2 linked regions of the Saccharothrix espanaensis DSM 44229 genome follow. The protein of the gene in region 2 interacts with the protein of the main gene of each other region in a pairwise test. Links are inferred from orthologs where the notes say so. Each region holds a gene or a part of one and is shown on either strand. Other genes may lie near its edges.

Evidence for each region.
Region 1: the proteins of cspE (region 2) and rplA interact in binary tests that used the Escherichia coli proteins (3 or more experiments, as listed by UniProt). The link is inferred for Saccharothrix espanaensis DSM 44229 from one-to-one orthologs.

The regions. Positions count from the first base shown.
Region 1 is NC_019673.1:8,787,380-8,790,613, forward strand. Bases 127-3,049 are described here. They hold rplA (50S ribosomal protein L1), read right to left. Parts: upstream 1,985-3,049; coding sequence 1,268-1,984; downstream 127-1,267. Other genes in these bases: rplJ (50S ribosomal protein L10), read right to left, coding at 127-165; BN6_RS47180 (hypothetical protein), read left to right, coding at 424-1,185; rplK (50S ribosomal protein L11), read right to left, coding at 2,057-2,491; nusG (transcription termination/antitermination protein NusG), read right to left, coding at 2,570-3,049. In the rest of the region: more of rplJ, read right to left, coding at 1-126; more of nusG, read right to left, coding at 3,050-3,234. UniProt on the Escherichia coli protein: One of the primary rRNA binding proteins, it binds very close to the 3'-end of the 23S rRNA. Forms part of the L1 stalk. It is often not seen in high-resolution crystal structures, but can be seen in cryo_EM and 3D reconstruction models.
Region 2 is NC_019673.1:1,270,837-1,273,894, reverse strand. Bases 122-2,868 are described here. They hold cspE (transcription antiterminator/RNA stability regulator CspE), read right to left. Parts: upstream 1,725-2,868; coding sequence 1,518-1,724; downstream 122-1,517. Other genes in these bases: BN6_RS05975 (hypothetical protein), read left to right, coding at 2,234-2,868; BN6_RS41610 (nuclear transport factor 2 family protein), read left to right, coding at 1,076-1,495; BN6_RS05990 (acyl-CoA dehydrogenase), read left to right, coding at 122-976. Outside these bases: more of BN6_RS05990, read left to right, coding at 1-121; more of BN6_RS05975, read left to right, coding at 2,869-2,953; BN6_RS05970 (pyridoxamine 5'-phosphate oxidase family protein), read right to left, coding at 2,957-3,058.

The sequences.
Region 1 (3,234 bases), 7.5 Mb from region 2 along the record:
CGTGTTCTTCGCAACGGTGTACGTGGTGCCCGCGCCGAGAGCGCGACGCAGCGTGGTGAGCTGCGCCATGGAGAGGCCACGGTACTCGGTGACGACGGCGGCCGAGCTCCCACGGAACTTGTCCGTGAGCTCGGCGACGGCCGAAACCTTGCTGGGCTTCGCCATGATCGCCTCCTCTCTGGGCTAGGGGGTGACCACCGGCCATACCGAGGAGAAGGCATGAAAAACGCCCCGGCGCACAGCAGCACGGGGCGGTCGGGACGCGGAACGTCCTGGGAACCTCGTCCTCCTGCGCGGGCCGTTCGCCGTGCGAACCCTTCGTCCCCACGCCCGGAGGCGGGAGGAGACCAGCGGTCTTCGGTGGAACCACCGCAGACAGTACGGGATGTGTCCCGCGCCTTCCAAATCGGCATGATGTGACCTGTGACCGAAGAGCCCCCGCGGAACCCGCCGCCCCCGGACATCGACCCGGAACAGCTCCGGCAGTTCCAGGAGTTCCAGCGGTTCCAGGAATTCCAGCGGTTCCAGCAGCAGGCGCAGGGCCCGCAGGCCCTCCCGCCGGCGTCCGGCACCCCCGCCCTGCCGCCCGGCACCACCCCGCCGCCGATCGCACCGCCACCGCCGGCCAAGCCGAGGGGCACCCCGCTGTGGCGGGTCCTGTTGGGCAGCAAGCTGTTCCGGCGGTTGATCTACGTGCTGGTGGTGCTGCTCATCGTCGGCTACTTCTACGACAAGTACTTCGGCGGCGAGGACACCGGCTCGATCGCGAAGGACAGCGGCGGCGACAAGGGCAACGTGATCGCACCGCAGAGCCCGTACGGCCTCCAGGGCACCGTCGCCATGCTGTACAAGCACGTCATCAACGACGACACGGGCCGCGCCTGCCTGTTGTTCAGCGAGGACAGGGCGCGGCAGGACTTCGCGGCCGCGTTCCAGGCCAAGGACTGCGAGAGCGCCGTCCACGCGCTCTCGGCCAAGGTCGTCAACGGGGCCCAGTACCGCCAGGTCGGCTTCCCGGTCGACATGCGCGAAACGCCGAGCACCGGCCCGGTCACGGTCAGCTCGTGCAAGCTCCAGGTCACCGGCGGCCCGCGGCTGGGCCAGTTCGTGCTCTCCATGCAGGAGAACAAGACCTGGGTGATCACCGGCTACCGGGCCGAGCCCGCCGACTGCCTGCCGGGCTGACCGGCGACCCGGGCGTGGTCGGACATGCGACGAGCCCCCCGGCGGGAGGCCGAGGGGCTCGTCGAGCTGAGCGGAAGCCGGATCAGGCGGTGGCTTCGTCGGACAGCAGGTTGCGGGTGCGGTTCGGGTCGACCGGGATGCCGGGGCCCATCGTCGTGGAGACGGTGATCTTGCGCAGGTACCGACCCTTGGCGGCGGACGGCTTCGCCCGCAGGATCTCGTCCAGCGCGGCGGCGTAGTTCTCCACCAGCTTGTCCTGGTCGAACGACACCTTGCCGATGACGAGGTGCAGGTTGGCCTGCTTGTCGACCCGGAAGTTGATCTTACCGCCCTTGATCTCCGTCACGGCCTTGGTGACGTCGGGCGTCACCGTGCCGGTCTTCGGGTTCGGCATCAGGCCGCGCGGGCCGAGGATGCGGGCGATGCGGCCGACCTTGGCCATCTGGTCCGGCGTGGCGATCGCGGCGTCGAAGTCGAGCCAGCCACCCTGGATGCGCTCGATCAAGTCCTCCGAGCCGACCGCGTCCGCACCGGCGGCCTCGGCCTCGGCGGCCTTGTCACCGGTCGCGAAGACGATCACGCGGGCGGTCTTGCCCGTACCGTGCGGCAGGTTCACGGTGCCGCGGACCATCTGGTCGGCCTTGCGGGGGTCGACGCCGAGCCGGATGGCGACCTCGACGGTCGCGTCCAGCTTGACCTTGGACGTCTCCTTGGCGAGCTTGGCGGCCTCCAGCGGCGAGTACAGCCGCTCCCGGTCCACCAGCTCAGCCGCGTTCTTGTACGCCTTGCTGCGCTTCATTCCTCTGTCCTTAACCCACAGTTGTGGTAGCGAGCCGAAGCGACGGCTCTCCCACGAGAGATCGGTGAACTATCAGCCTTCGACCGTGATGCCCATGGAGCGGGCGGTGCCGGCGATGATCTTCGCGGCCTGGTCGACGTCGTTCGCGTTCAGGTCGACCATCTTGACCTGCGCGATCTCGCGCACCTGGTCCATGGTCACCTTGGCGACCTTGACCCGGTGCGGCTCGCCGCTGCCCTTCTCGACACCGGCGGCCTTGAGGATCAGCTTCGCGGCCGGCGGGGTCTTGAGCTTGAAGTCGAACGAGCGGTCTTCGTACACGGAGATCTCGACGGGCACCACGGTGCCGCGCTGCGACTCGGTCGCGGCGTTGTACGCCTTGCAGAACTCCATGATGTTGACGCCGTGCTGACCCAGCGCGGGACCAACGGGCGGCGCGGGGTTAGCGGCCCCGGCCTTGATCTGCAGCTTGATGATCGCTGCGAGCTTCTTCTTCTTGGGTGGCATCTCTAGCTTCCTTTATTGCGGTGTCCGCGCGCGGCCCTGCCAGCCGCAGCGTGGCTGCCGGTCCCGCGTGGGGACCGGTCAGATCTTGGAGACCTGGCTGAACGACAGCTCGACCGGAGTCTCGCGGCCGAAGATCGACACCAGGACCTTCAGCTTCTGGCCGTCCGCGTTGACCTCGCTGATCGTCGCGGGCAGCGTGGCGAACGGGCCGTCCATGACGGTGACCGACTCGCCGACCTCGAAGTCGACCTCGACGGTCGTCTTCGCGGGCGCGGAGGTGGCCTTCTTGCCGGCGGCCGGCTTCTCCCGCTCGACCTGCGGGAGCAGGAACTTGAGCACGTCGTCCAGGGTGAGCGGCGACGGCTTCGAGGTCGCGCCGACGAACCCGGTCACGCCCGGCGTGTTGCGCACCGCGCTCCACGAGGCGTCGTTGAGCTCCATCCGGACCAGGATGTAGCCGGGCAGCACCTTGCGCTGCACCTGCTTGCGCTGGCCGTTCTTGATCTCGGTGACTTCCTCGGTCGGCACCTCGACCTGGAAGATGAAGTCCTCCATGTCGAGGGTCTGGATGCGCGTCTCGAGGTTGGTCTTGACCTTGTTCTCGTACCCCGCGTACGAGTGCACGACGTACCAGTCACCGGGCGCGTACTTCAGGGCTTCGCGCATCTCGGCGGCCGGGTCGGCGGGCTCTTCGTCGATCGGCGTCGGGTCGAGCGCGATGACGTCGACCTCGGCGTCGTCAC
Region 2 (3,058 bases):
GAACACCGTGAACGTCGGCAAGTTCAACCTGTGCACAGCATCCGTCGGCATCAGCGAGCACGCCATGTACGAGGCGATCACGCACGCCCACAACCGGGTCCTGTACGGCAAGCGGGTGACCGACTTCCCGCACGTCCGGCAGAACTTCGTGGACGCCTACGCCCGGCTGGTCGCCATGAAGCTGTTCTCCGACCGGGCCGTGGACTACTTCCGCACCGCGTCCCCGGACGACCGCCGCTACCTGCTGTTCAACCCCGTCACCAAGATGAAGGTCACCAGCGAGGGTGAGCGGGTGATCGACCTGCTGTGGGACGTGATCGCGGCCAAGGGGTTCGAGAAGGACACCTACTTCGCGATGGCCGGCCGGGACATCGGCGCGCTGCCCAAGCTGGAGGGCACGGTGCACGTCAACCTGGCCCTGGTGCTCAAGTTCATGCCCGCCTACCTGTTCTCCCCCACCGAGTACCCCGAGGTCCCGACCCGCCACGACGCGGCCGACGACGACTTCTGCTGGCGGCAGGGCCCGGCGCGCGGGCTCGGCAAGATCACCTTCCACGACTGGGAGGGGCCTTACCGCGACCACGCGCACGTCCCCAACGTGGCCCGTTTCCACGAGCAGGCGCAGGCGATGCGCACCCTTCTCAGCACCGCCGGCCCCGACCAGGAGCAGCAGGGGGACCTGGACTTCCTGCTCGCCGTCGGCCACCTGTTCACCCTGGTGGTCTACGGCCAGCTGATCCTGGAGCAGGCCGCGCTGACCGGGCTCGACGGGGACGTCCTGGACCAGGTCTTCGACGTGCTGGTCCGCGACTTCGCCGGCTACGCGGTGGCGCTGCACGGCAAGGCGTCGTCCACCGAGGCGCAGCAGGAGTGGGCGTTGGGCCAGGTCCGCAAGCCGGTGGTGGACCGCGGCCGGTTCGACCGCGTGTGGGCGCAGGTCGCCGCGCTGTCCGGCAGGTACGAGATGAACCCCTGACCCGACGACCGGTCACGGCGGCACCCGTCCACCGGGTGCCGTCTTGACTGGTGGGCCGGGCCGGTGTTTGGTCGGGCACCGGGCGAGGGAGGGGGACGCATGACCGCGTCCAAGTCACTGCGGGCGCTGCGCGAGGCGATCGTGCTGGAGCTCCTGGAGTCGGAGAACGAGCACGAGTTCGCGGCGGCCGTGGCGGCGTTCGACCACCCGCGCTGCGAGGTCGTGGCGACCGGCGAGGTGTTCGAGGGGCCGGCGGCCCTGGCCGGGTACTACGCGCGGGTCCACGCCGCGTGGCCGGACCGGTGCTGTCGCGTGGTGGAGTTGCACCACGCCGACGCCGCGGTGATCGTGGAGCTGGCGTTCGACGGCACGGATCGGCGGTCGACAGCGTCCTTCGTGTTCGACGGGGCCAGGCTGGTCGGCCAGCGGCTCTGCGGCGACCCGCACGCGCCCGCCCGTGAACAAGAAAACGAGCCGCCACACCCGTCACCGGGAGTGGCGGCTCGGATCTCCGAGTGAACTAGCGAACTCGGATGTTAGGTCAGAGCGGTCGGACCGCCTGTGCCTGCGGGCCCTTCTGGCCCTGGCCGATTTCGAACTCCACCCGCTGGTTCTCTTCCAGGGTGCGGTAGCCGTTGCTCTGGATCTCCGAGTAGTGCACGAACACGTCGGCGCCACCGTTGTCCGGGGAGATGAAGCCGAAGCCCTTCTCCGCGTTGAACCACTTGACGGTGCCCTGAACTGCCATCTTGCTACTTCTCCTCTAACAGGTGCCGGATCGCGCTTGCGACCACCGGGTCAGCTAGGGCGACGGTCCTTCCTGGAGGAAAGTTCGGCGCCCGCAACTCCGTTCCGCGAGCGTGGTGGAACACGAACACAGAAAGGTACGACCGAAGACAGTCAACCATGACAGGCGGCCGGCAGTCGAGCGGTAGAACGCGGCGAGTCGCACCACTACCTAGCGCTACAAACCGGTAACCTATAGTCATACCCGCCGCGACCAGCGACGACGCGCACCCCCGCTCCGAACTCCGCGAAAACCGCTGATCGGAACTCCCCTCGCAGGTCCAGACGTTGCCCGAGGTCAAGCCCGCATCCACCGAACGCACGGTCGGACGGCTGGAGCGCGCACCGGACAGACCGCAAGAAACGGCCCGGAGCCCCTCTACGGGAACCCGCTGTGGACCGTTGGCTCCAGAGCTGCTACGGGTGGCCAATAGCCGGCGCGGAGCAGCCTCCTCGCGTGAAGATGGAGTGGTGTCGACGCTCCACCTGCCCCAGTCCCGGCTGCTGTTCTTCCTACTCGGCCTGGTCCTCACCTTCGTCCTGATCAGGATCAGCGTGCGGCTCATCCGCGCGAAGGTGCGCTGGTGGCCGGGCAACATCAAGCCGGGCGGCACGCACATCCACCACGTGGTGTTCGGCACGGTCTTCATGCTGCTCGGCGGAGTGCTCGGGTTGGCCGCCCCGGACGACGAACACGGGCTGCGGGTGTCCGCAGCGGCGTTGCTCGGCATCGGTGCGGCCCTGGTGCTCGACGAGTTCGCGCTGATACTGCACCTGCGCGACGTCTACTGGTCCAAGGACGGCCGGCTGTCCGTCGACGCGGTGTTCCTGGCCATCGGCCTGACCGGCCTGCTCCTGCTCGGCGCGCGCCCGCTGGGCTACGACGAGCTGTACGACGAGGGCGTCGGCCTGCGCCTGGTGGTGATCATGATCAACCTGGCCTTCGCGATAGTGGCCCTGCTCAAGGGCAAGGTGTGGACGGGCCTGCTGGGCCTGCTGGTGCCCGTCCTGCCCGAGATCGGCGCCCTGCGCCTGGCCCGGCCGGGCTCACCGTGGGCCCGCTGGCGCTACACCGAAGGCTCCCGCAAGCTCCGCCGCGCCTACCGCCGTGAGGCGAAGATCAGGCAGCCCCTGATCCGCGCCAAGATCCGCTTCCAGGAGTTCATCTCCGGCAGGCACGACGACGACTAGCCCCTACAGACCCATCTCCAACCACCGCTCCGGACGAGCGGTGAATAGCACAAACGTTCCCGTAGGCGCGTCAAGCTCAGCGGCCGCGAACGCACGGGCGTCAGT